One region of the Halomonas sp. DP8Y7-3 genome, then DNA from elsewhere that is predicted to be linked to it. Evidence: riboswitches for the same ligand, from Rfam matches in the RefSeq annotation. Region 1 holds a riboswitch; each other region holds the start of a gene.
The links. A riboswitch is a leader RNA that binds a small molecule or an ion and turns the genes downstream of it on or off. The one in region 1 is predicted to bind thiamine pyrophosphate.

Region 1 (3,721 bases):
TGACGGCGAAACGCCGGCAGACCTGCGCCTGACCTTGATGCTGCGCGACCAGCGCCTGAGCGAAACCTGGAACAGCATCTGGAGTCCCCGATGAACGAGCATACCCCGGAAGTCCCCTGGCCCCGGTGGCGCAGAACGCTGGTAGGCATGGCCATTGCCGCCACCACCGCGCTGGGTGTCTGGACCATGTTCAAGATCCTGTACGTCGAGGGCATCACTCCCCTGGAAATGGCCATCCTGGGGCTGTTTGCGATTACCTTCGGTTGGATCACCATGGCCTTCTGGAGCGCCGTAATCGGGTTTGTGCTTCACCTCACTGGGCGTGACCCCTTGAGCCTCAAGCGGCGTGGCCCCGGACCGATGAGGCCCGCCGGCTCTCGCTCTCGCACCGCCCTGGTCATGCCGATCCACAACGAGGACGTGGCCCGGGTCGCGGCTGGGCTCGAGACGACCTGCATGGACCTTGGCGAGCTGCCGGAGGGCATCGACGTCGAGGCCTTCGTGCTCAGCGATAGCACCGACGACGCCGTCGTGGCGGAAGAAAAGGCCGCCATGGCAGCGCTGCAGCAGCGACTCGAGGGCCACTGCCGGCTGCACTATCGCCACCGGGACAGCAACGCAGGACGCAAGGCAGGCAACTTGGGCGACTTCTGCACCCGCTGGGGCAGCCACTACGACTATATGCTGGTGGTCGACGCCGACAGTCTGATGAGCGGTACCACGGTGGTCGAGCTCATCGACGAGATGATGGCCAATCCTCGACTGGGGCTCCTTCAGACGGTGCCCATTCCCGTGCGCCAGCAAAGTCTGTTCGGGCGCTGCAATCAATTCGCTGCCGCGCTCTACTCGCCCATGCTGGCGGCAGGGCTGAGCTTCTGGCACGCCACCGCAGCCAACTATTTTGGCCACAATGCCATCATTCGGGTGGAGGCGTTCACCGACGCCTGCGGCCTTCCCGAGCTCCCCGGCAAGCCGCCTCTGGGTGGCGATATCCTCAGTCATGACTTTGTCGAGGCAGCGCTGTTGCGCCGGGCCGGCTGGCAGGTGCGTATGCGCACCGACCTGGGCGGCAGCTATGAGGAAATGCCCAGCCACATTCTCGACTATGCCAAGCGCGATCGCCGCTGGGTACAGGGCAACCTGCAGCATCTGCGCCTGCTGAATGGCCATGGCCTGCATGTGCTGAGCCGTCTGCACTTCTTCTTCGGCGCGCTGGCCTACCTTTCGTCGCTGGTGTGGCTGGCGATCCTGGTCATCAGTACCATCGATGCGCTGATCAGGGCGCTCGTTCCCACCAACTTCTTCACCGCCAGCTCGCAGTTGTTCCCTGACTGGCCCATCGCTCCGCCCAACCTGATCATTCCCTTGTTGATCGGCACCTTGGGCATGCTGCTGATGCCCAAGGTGCTGGGACTGATACTTGGTCTCATGCGGGATCCAGAGGGCTACGGGGGACGCCCAAAACTGGTCTTGAGCATGCTGGTGGAGACCCTGTTCGCCATGCTGATCGCACCGCTGATGATGGTCTTCCACAGCCGTTTCGTGATCCAGGTGCTGACCGGTCGTACCGTTGCCTGGGACCCGCAATCCCGAGAGGGGCGGGCACTGCCCTGGCGGGAAGCCTTCCGCCATACCTGGCTGTGGTCGCTGATTGGTGCGGTGTGGGCTCTTGTCACCTGGGCCTACACTCCGAGCTTCTTTCTCTGGCTGACGCCCGTCTGGCTCGGCCTGGTGCTGGCGGCTCCGCTGGTGCGCTGGAGCTCCAGCCTGACCATCGGCCGCCGCCTGGCCCGCGCCGGGCTTCTGCTGGTACCCAGTGAGACACGCCCCCCCAGGGTCGTCGCCGATCTACACATCGAGAGTCAGCTACCCTCATCGGGCGCGCCGGCCGCTCCCCCCAGCGAGCGTCCCCGAGACATGCCTGTGCAGTCCTTCCGACGCCCCCATCAATCGGCTGAGGTGCACAGCGACCCTGGCCACCCGATCGACACCCCCACGCCAGATCGTCGCTGATCCATCATAAGCCATCATCAGCGTCGGTGCAGGACGCCGCGGCCGTGACCCTCATGGCCGCGGCGTCATCATTAGGTAGTCTCTCTCGACAACCTCCCTTGACGCCCCCTTCCGATGCTATCCGAAAGTGGTGTCTGGCAAAGCCGCAGGGGCGTGCTAGACTGCGGTCGACTCGCTTGACGGGGTGCCGGTCAATCCGGCTGAGATGGTGCAGGGCCAGCGTGGTGAAGCGGCCCGACAGCACCGATCCCGTGGAACCTGATCCGGGTGCGGTGTGGACTCACACCTTGAACCGGCGTAGGGAATCAGGCGGTGGCACGCCTTCCCTGTGGGGGCCTGCCCTTCCTACCCTCCGTCCTTCTCTGCCCCGCCCACCGGATCCACCATGCCGGAGCTATCATGGGCTATTGCTTCAACGATCTGATCGCTGCCTGCCGCGACGACTGGCGGCGCTATACCGAGCACGACTTCGTTCGTGCACTTGGGCGCGGCGACCTGAATGACGCCAGCTTTCGCCACTATCTGAAGCAGGACTACCTGTTTCTCCTGCAGTTTTCACGCGCCTACGCCCTTGCTGCCTACAAGAGCCAGGACCTGGAGAGCTTGCAGGGGGCCTTCAAGGGGATGCAGACGATCCTCGAGGTCGAACTGGGCCTGCATCTTGCCTACTGCCGAGAATGGGGCATTGACGACAGCGAGCTCAGCCGTCTACCGGAGGCACGTGCCACCCTGGCCTATACCCGCTACGTCCTCGACACCGGCAGTCGTGGTGATCTGCTGGACCTGCACGTTGCCCTGGCGCCCTGCATGGTCGGCTACGCCGACATCGGCCGCTGGCTGGCGGATCATCCCGAGACGCTGCGTGGTGGCGACAATCCCTACGATGCCTGGATCACCATGTACTCAAGCCCTGACTTTCAGGCCTCGGCCGTGCGCGAAAGGCACTGGCTCGACGACCAGCTCAGCCAGGTATCGAGCGCTCGTTTCGACCGGCTGGCGCGCATCTTTAGCGACGCGACCCGTCTCGAGACCGACTTCTGGCAGATGGGACTGGACCTGAGCGACTGACCTTGACGACGCCTTTAGGCGATCGAACTGGGCGATCGACCTGGGTGATCGCGCTCGACAACACAGACAAGCTGACAACAGCAACGCTTGACGGGGTGCCGCAGCCAGCGGCTGAGATCATGCAGCGCATGAGACCCGTTGAACCTGATCTGGGGATACCCCCGATGTTACGGCATCGAGGCGAGGACCAGCGTAGGGATCAAGCGCTCACGGCCACGGCCTCGACGCCCCCTTCTCCCTCGCGACGTGCCATTACCACCATCAGGGCGACGCCACTTGCCCTGCACCGCCGTGAGAGGAAACCACCTATGTCACTCGACCATCCCTCGTCTCATCCAACATCCCGCCATGACGCCCACTTCCTGGCCGAGACGGCCAGGGTCGACCAGGCCGCCGTCACTCCCCTGCCAGGCTCTCGCAAGGTCTATGTAGAGGGCTCCCGCCCCGACCTGCGGGTGCCATTTCGCGAAATCACCCTGTCGCCGACGCGCACTTCAGGCGCCGACGAAGCCAATCCACCGCTACTGGTGTACGACACCTCAGGCCCCTATACCGACCCGGCGGTACAGGTCGATCTGCGCAAGGGACTGGCCGAGTTGCGCAGGCCCTGGATTGAGGAGCGCAACGACACCGAATGGCT
Region 2 (3,721 bases), 120 kb from region 1:
GCCGAGCTACGGCTTTGCCCCCTTCCCTGCTCATCCCACTGCCTGCCCGCACCCGCCATGGCTTCTGCAAGCCTGGCGGAGTGCCCCTGCAGCTCCGACAACGAACGTCCGACAACCTCATCGCGAGATCCTCCCAACACCGACGCACAATCGCCGGCCACGTCTAGCACCACCGCCGCTGGCGACACCCTGACGAGTACCGTCCCGGCAAGCGTCAATGCTTCTCGCACCCAGGCATACTGGTCCATGCTGGCTCTCCTGGTCGTTCCCCTGACGTGATAGGACGCACAAGCATCCTTCTGGCCTGCTCATGAATTTGGCTGTTTGTATGGTTGAATGCATCAGAATTTTCCACGCTGCGTGGACAGCACGTTCGCTCACGGTGCTCAAGAGGCGAATGCCATGTATTACCAGAACTTGATGGCGATCGAGAGAGCTCTCTCGCTCACGTACCAAGGACATGCCGCCTGGCTGGTGACTCAACTGGGCAGCGCTTACGGTCTTGTGGATTACCGTATGCAGACCACTCAAGCGGAGCCGGTTGACGACGACGGCAACGCCTACCGACTACCGCATCCGTTTAAGGACCAGCGCCAGCACGCCGACGTCCATCACTCCCCCCTGACGACAGTCCATGTCAGCCAGGGTCGCGACCACGTCGCGGAACTACTGCTGCCGGACAGCCCGACACAGACCCATCTGGAAGTCCTGCACGCGACGCTGCTCGGACAACCTTCGCTGGTTCGCCTTATCAACTTAAATGGCTCCCCCGCCCGACTGAGGCGTGCCGAGCAACATGAGCCACTGGTACAGCAATGCGATCAGCTGCTTGCGCTGCTGGTCCAACCTGCGCTGCGCCTGGTAATGGCTGGGCAGATCAGGGACGTACATCGTATTGGCCTGCATGCCCATCAGAGGGGATTCGAAGTCATCTGGTGCAGAGGCCAGCCAGGCACTGCGCTTGCCGAGGACACTGTCTCACCAGACACTCCCACGTCAGGCCTGTCCTTTCCCATGTCAGACCTGTCCTTTCCCATGGAAGTCCAGCACGCTGAAGCTGCCCACTTTCTTGCCGGCGGCGGAGGGCATCGGCGCACCCTCGTGCTGAACGCTACCTCTGATACGTCGCTGGCAGAGGTGGCGAAGAGCTCGGGTTGCTTCGACTGCAACAACAACCCCCATCCCAGGCTCTCGGAGACGACCCACTGGCTGGATCGGGCCTGCCAAACACTGTCACTCGAGGGGCGTTAGCGGCGCGATGCTTCCGCAACGAGCGCCCTACCTTTCTGCAATTGACAGCCCCGCGAGCCGGCCCTAGTCTGGACCTCTTCCTAGGGGAGCCCTATTGGCCATACAGGTCGTGACAGCGCCGCGACAGTGCTGTATCGCACCAAGGCCATAGCACGGGGCTGAGATTCCGCATTGCGCGGTAACCCTTTGAACCTGATCCGGGTCATGCCGGCGAAGGGAAGGATGGTTGCCGCACTCCCTCTTTCTTCCTGCCCGCCGTCCGTCCCGATGTCCACTGGTCCCTGCGGACAACGATAAGAAAGAGGTTTCTCTCGATGATGCTCGACCCTCTCTGGACGGCGCTGTGGCTGCTGCTGTGCGCTGCCATCTTTGCCATTCCAGGCCTGCTCTACGCCCGACGCCGTCGGGGCGGCCTTGATGACTACATCTCCGCACGTAACAGTCAGAACACTCGTGCCACGGTGCTGACGTTGATTGCCACCACACTGGGCACCTGGATCCTGTTTGGACCGGCCCAGGCTGCCACCTGGGGCGGTATCGCGGCGGTCATTGGCTACGCGCTCGGCTCCATGGTGCCTCGCCTGGTGATGATTCCTCTTGGTCGACGCATGCGGGAGCTGATTCCCGAAGGCCACGGCCTGACCGAGTTCGTGATCCACCGCTACGGCCGCACGATGTATGCGTTCACCCTGGCGATTATGCTGTTCTACCTGTTTATCTCTCTGGCTGCAGGGCTGACCGCCATCGCCCATATGGTGACCCTGCTGGCCCCCATCCCCCTCTGGCTGACCGCCAGCGTGGTGATGGTCGCTACCCTGCTCTACACCTTTTACGGCGGCCTGCGCACCACCATCTTCACTGACAAGGTGCAGATGCTGGTGATCCTGCCACTGCTGGCTCTCTTGCTCATGTTTGGCTGGCAGGCGGCGGGTGGCGTTGCGCCGACGCTCGAGGGGCTGCGCGAGCGTGCTCCGCAACTGCTGGATATCACCGATGCTGGCGGCCTGCGCGCTGGCCTGACCTTCTTTCTCGCGGTGATGCTGACGGGTCTGTTCTACCAAGGAACCTGGCAGAGGATCTATGCGGCCCGGGATACTCGCGTGCTCAGGCGTGGCTTCTGGATCGCGGGACTCTTCAACTTCCCGGTCATCGTGCTCATGGGTCTGTTCGGTCTGGCGTTCATCGGCCTGGGACTTGAGGGAGACGGCTCCGTCGCTCTGTTCAGCGTATTGTTGTCCGACGTGCCTCTGTGGTTTGCCTTGGCCCTGATTCCTCTTGGCCTTGCGCTGGTAATGAGTAGCGCCGACACAACGATCAATGCCACCTCCAGCATTATCGCCGTCGACATGCACAGGCTGCTGCCCCAGGCCAGTGAGGCGGCCTTGATGAGAATGGCGCGCTGGCTCATCGTCGTCGCTGCAGTACCAGTGACGTGGGTCGCTGCGCAGGGCTACAGCGTCCTCTACCTGTTCCTGCTGGCAGACCTGCTGTGCTCTGCCGCAGCCTTTCCGGTGTTTTTCGGCCTGTTCAACCGCCGCTATCACGGTCGCAATGCAGTGATCAGTACCGCAGCAGGTCTGCTGGCCGGACTGTGGATGTTCCCCTCGCCTAACGGTGGCACCGCGACGCTACTGGAATCCTTCCTGCTGGCTGCCTTTGTTCCGGTGCTGGTATCTCTCGTCCTGATGAAGCTGATGCCATCTCGGGAGAGCTACGACTTCGACCGAATGAGCGGCCTGGTGAGACGCTTCCAGAACTAAGGAAACGCTGAATAAATGTTTCGAGCGATGACAGGTCGGTAGCTGCCGGAGCGGAAAGACCGGAGTTTACATGCGGTTAAATGAGGATCTTGAGCACCGCCAGCAGCCGAGATATCGAGCGCAGTAATTTATGCAGTGTTTCCCTAAGGCAATCAAACCGACGCCACTGAACCGACACCATAACGGCGGGGCGAGCTCCCCCGCTGTTATGGCGGATGTCTGTAGAGGCTGTCGTGCCTAGCAGCAGTGTGAACAAGACGCCAGCTCAGCAGCTGGGGCGTGACAATCCAAGATGGTCGCGCAGCGTCTTGCCCTCATATTCCCGGCGGAAGACCCCACGTCGCTGCAATTCCGGCACGACCTGCTCGACGAAGTCCTCGATGCCGTGAGGCAGTGAGGGTGGCATCAGGTTAAAGCCATCAGCCCCACCCTGTTCGACCCAGCGCTGCATCTCATCGGCAATTCCCTCCGGCGTGCCGACCATCGTGCAGTGCCCACCTCCGGCGGCGAGCCGCCCCATTAGCTGTCTCAGGGTTGGCCGTTCACTCTCGATAATGCGCAGGATGGTGGCATAGCGTCCTTTCGGACCCGTAAAAGCCTCCTGCGGCGGCAGCGCGGGCACGGGCGCATCCAGCTCCCAGTGACTGACGTCCTGGCCGATAAACTGGCTCAACTGTCGCCGCGAGGCCTCTACCGGCAGCAACTCGTCG
Region 3 (3,721 bases), 120 kb from region 1:
GCCGCGGTGATGAATCGGTTGCACTAGACCAGCATCCGCATAATCGCCGTGGCGATCTCGCAGCAGCGCGCCATCGCTCCAGGAGTCCCACAGCGCCAGCACGGTATTGGCAAACTCTTCCGCTCTAGCGTAGCGCTGCGCGTGGCCCGGCATGCCTTCCAGGCCATGATTGCGCGCCTCGCTGTCGAACATTGACGTCACCAGATTCCACCCAAGCCGTCCGCCCGAGATATGGTCCAGCGATGCCAGCATGCGAGCCGCATGAAAGGGCGTATAGAAGGTGCTGGAGACGGTCGAGATCAGGCCGATATGCTGTGTGGCACGCGCCATCGCGGCCAGCATTGTCAGCGGCTCCAGGGTCCACAGCGGACCGTCTGCGACATTGCCCGCGGCATGGCCATCGGCAAAGAAAACCGCGTCCAGGCGACCGCGTTCGGCAAGCTTGGCCAGCTCTTCGTAGTAGGCGATATCCGCCAATCGCTCGACGCTGGAATCAGGGTGTCGCCAGGCCGCCTTGTGATGACCGCAGCCCAGGATGAAGAGATTCAAGTGCATGGAGGTCATCAGCCTTTCACCAGTCCGCCATCGACAATCAGATTCTGCCCGGTGATGGCCCTGGCCCACGGAGAAGCCAACAGCAGTACCGCGTCTGCAAACTCTTGCGGGGTGGTCACCCGTCGCAGCGGTGTGTTGGCGGCGATGAGGTCAAACACCGCGTCTGGTGTGGCCTTGGAAGCGTCCGTCGTGCGCAGCAAGCCTCCGGACACCATATTGACGCTGATATTGTCTGGGCCGAGATCCTGCGCCAGCGTACGCGTCAGCGACAGCAGCGCCGCCTTGGCCGCGGTGTAGTCGTGATACGGCACCACCGGGTTCTGGAACAGGTTGGTACCGATATTGATGACACGCCCGACACCCGCCTCGCGCATGCCGGGAAGCGCTGCCTGCACCGTGTTGAGCGCACCACGCACCACACCCTGAAGTTGATGGTCCAGATGCTCCCAGCTCAGCGAGTCAGGCCCAGGCCGTGCGTCCCCATTGAATGCAAAGTCCGGCAGCGCATTGTTGACCACGGTAGTCACAGGCCCACCGAAGCGCTCACTGGCCCTCGCCAACATGGCCTCCACGCCATCCCGATCGCACACATCCGCAGCGACGGCCAAGGCGTGTTCCGGGTAATCAGCGACCAGCGCCCGGGCGCCTTCTTCGCTGCGGCGGTAGTTGACCACCACGCGAGCGCCTTCTCGCAGGAAGGCGCGTGCCAGGTGAGCGCCCAGACCACGTCCTGCGCCGGTAATCAGCACAATTTGAGCGGAGATATCAGGCGCAATGGGGGCGACAACAGGAGAGGTATCGGGAGGGGTCATGCGATGAGTCCTTGGTCGAGGCGGGGAACGCACGTCGAGCCAGGGACAGACGACTGCGCTGACATCCCTTCGCCGGTATGAACTGGATCAGGTTCGACGGGTATTTCTCAGCCCTGGCTCAGCCAGGACACCCCGTGTCATGCGATCTCGACCTTAGCCCATCACCTTGCCCGGAACAAGACAGCGGGTATCAAGCAGGTGAAAGGGCCTACCCTGATTTGCCATCCTGGCACACGCCGCGACAACCCTATCGCGCCCCGGCCCCTTCACCAATCAAATGTATACACATTTAAGCGACGTCTTTCGACCTGCACGGCCTTGGGCTTTGCTTGCCTTCCCGCTGTGACTCTCGCCCATTCTCCCCCTCTATCCTGCCCCTCTCGTCTACCTTGTTACCACCCCCTACTTTGGTACTACCCATTATCGGATCGACGCTTAGAAGGATATTCAACGTATTGTTTATCAAAAATAAATTAATATAAGAGTGATCTATCTTTCATCATGAAAGGGAGCTGACGTGATCGCCAGCTCACTCGGCTCTAGCCTTTTCGATCTTTATTGTATATACATTATGACGGATTGACGGACCGCATCAGCGGTTCGCCAAGGAAGCGCTGAGCACCTCCGCTCAGGCATCGGTGCAGCGTTTCCCTAAGCCTGCCACACGCACCTGTGAGATCGGCCGATGACAACACCCGACAATGCTGATCCACTGCGCCACCTGGTAACGCCATCACCCGTGGAGAACAAGAATATGTCCGCCTCCAGCAGAAGGCCGCTAAGAAAAGCCGTCTTCATACCCACCTTTTCCATCATCATGGTGGCCGTGGCCACTGGCCTCATCAACAACGGCATGCTGGTCGATGTTGCCAAAGGGGTCTTCTACATCTCCCTGTCTGACTTTGGCTGGCTGTATCAGCTGATTGCCATAACGGCCCTGGTGGTGTCGGGCTTCATCTTCTTCTCCCGGGCCGGTGATATTCGGCTGGGTGGCAAGGATGCAACGCCTACCTTTTCCTTCGCTGCCACCTTCGCCATGGCGCTGACGGGGGGGATTGCCACGGGGGTCGTCACTTACTCCGTCAATGAACCGATCATCTATCTAGGTAACATCTACGGCGAAATCAGTCACCAGAGCTTCGCTCCCGGCAGTGGCGAGGCCGCCATCTTTGCCTTGGCAAGAAGCTTCCACAACTGGTCATTCATTCCCTACGCACTTTATTCCATCGTGGGGCTGATGATCGGCTACATGCACTTTAACCGCAGTGAACGCTTCTCGATCGCCTCAACCGTCAGCCCCGTACTGGGCAGGCATGGCAGCAAGATCTGGGTAAGGTCCCTGATCGATATCATTTCCGTTCTGGCCATCGCGCTCGGCCTGGCCTCTTCTCTTGGCGCAGGTCTGGCATTGATCAGCTCAGGCATCGAGGCACAGTACGGCATCGAATCCAACGCCATGACCTGGCTGGTGCTGACGATTGCCATCTCGGCGATCTTCATCACCTCCGCTGTCTCGGGATTGAAACGCGGCATCCGCGTGCTGTCATCGATCAACGCCTATATCTTCTATGCCTTCGTCGCGATTCTGATCATTGTCGGGCCCCTCAACTATATTCTGAGCCTGTCGGTGACAAGCCTCGGCTACTGGGCAGACAACTTCTTTCTTTGGGCATTCGATACCAAGGAGTCTGGTGGCGAAGCGCTGGTCACCTGGTGGACGATGTATGACTGGTCGATCTGGATCGCCTACGCCCCCCTTATGGGACTGTTTCTGGCCCGTATCTCCTACGGCAGAACGCTCAGGGAGTTCCTCATCATCAACTGGATTCTGCCCTCGGTCTTCGGCCTGGTCTGGTTTGCCATCTGGGGTGGGTCCGCCCTCAAATGGCAGATGGATGGAACGCTGGATCTGATCAGCATCATCAATGACAGCGGCGCCGTATCCGGACTCTGGGGCTTCCTCCAGCACCTGCCCATGGCCAGCCTGCTGGTACCGCTGGCGATTTTCACCCTGGTCATTTCGTTTGCAACGGCGGCAGACTCCATGTCATCGACCATCGCGACCATCTGCACCAGCAACATGTCCGCAGAAGAGGAGTCGCCCAAGCAGCAGAAGATTCTGTGGGGCCTGTCGATCGCGGCTATCGCCTATGTGATGGTGGCCTTCGGCGGGGGCGCCCAAGGCGTCGATGGCATCAAGTATCTTGCCGCAGCGGGAGGTTTTACCGTGGTCTTCCTGTTCGTGCTGATATTGATTAGCGCCGTACGAACCTTCATGACTCGCTCCCCCCAGGGTGCTGCTAAGCAGCCGGCCGAAGTCTCTCAGCCGGTGACGGGAGGCGTGAATGAGTAAC

Region 2: it holds a riboswitch for thiamine pyrophosphate, as region 1 does, so the genes downstream of both, KUV86_RS05195 (sodium:solute symporter family protein) here and tenA (thiaminase II) in region 1, are expected to answer to the same signal.
Region 3: it holds a riboswitch for thiamine pyrophosphate, as region 1 does, so the genes downstream of both, KUV86_RS05185 (3-oxoacyl-ACP reductase) here and tenA (thiaminase II) in region 1, are expected to answer to the same signal.

Annotation. Positions count from the first base shown of each region.
Region 1 covers NZ_JAHVIO010000003.1:536,241-539,961, reverse strand. Annotated here, with positions in the region: gene KUV86_RS04635 (glucan biosynthesis protein) at 1-94, shown strand, start outside; gene mdoH (glucans biosynthesis glucosyltransferase MdoH) at 91-2,013, shown strand; TPP riboswitch at 2,184-2,335, shown strand; gene tenA (thiaminase II) at 2,413-3,081, shown strand; TPP riboswitch at 3,163-3,297, shown strand; gene thiC (phosphomethylpyrimidine synthase ThiC) at 3,390-3,721, shown strand, end outside.
Region 2 covers NZ_JAHVIO010000003.1:660,783-664,503, reverse strand. Annotated here, with positions in the region: gene KUV86_RS05205 (diguanylate cyclase) at 1-248, opposite strand, end outside; gene KUV86_RS05200 (hypothetical protein) at 517-1,251, shown strand; TPP riboswitch at 1,324-1,487, shown strand; gene KUV86_RS05195 (sodium:solute symporter family protein) at 1,566-3,011, shown strand; gene KUV86_RS05190 (LLM class flavin-dependent oxidoreductase) at 3,277-3,721, opposite strand, start outside.
Region 3 covers NZ_JAHVIO010000003.1:656,781-660,501, reverse strand. Annotated here, with positions in the region: gene KUV86_RS05190 (LLM class flavin-dependent oxidoreductase) at 1-564, opposite strand, end outside; gene KUV86_RS05185 (3-oxoacyl-ACP reductase) at 564-1,367, opposite strand; TPP riboswitch at 1,415-1,512, opposite strand; gene KUV86_RS05180 (BCCT family transporter) at 2,053-3,720, shown strand; gene hutH (histidine ammonia-lyase) at 3,713-3,721, shown strand, end outside.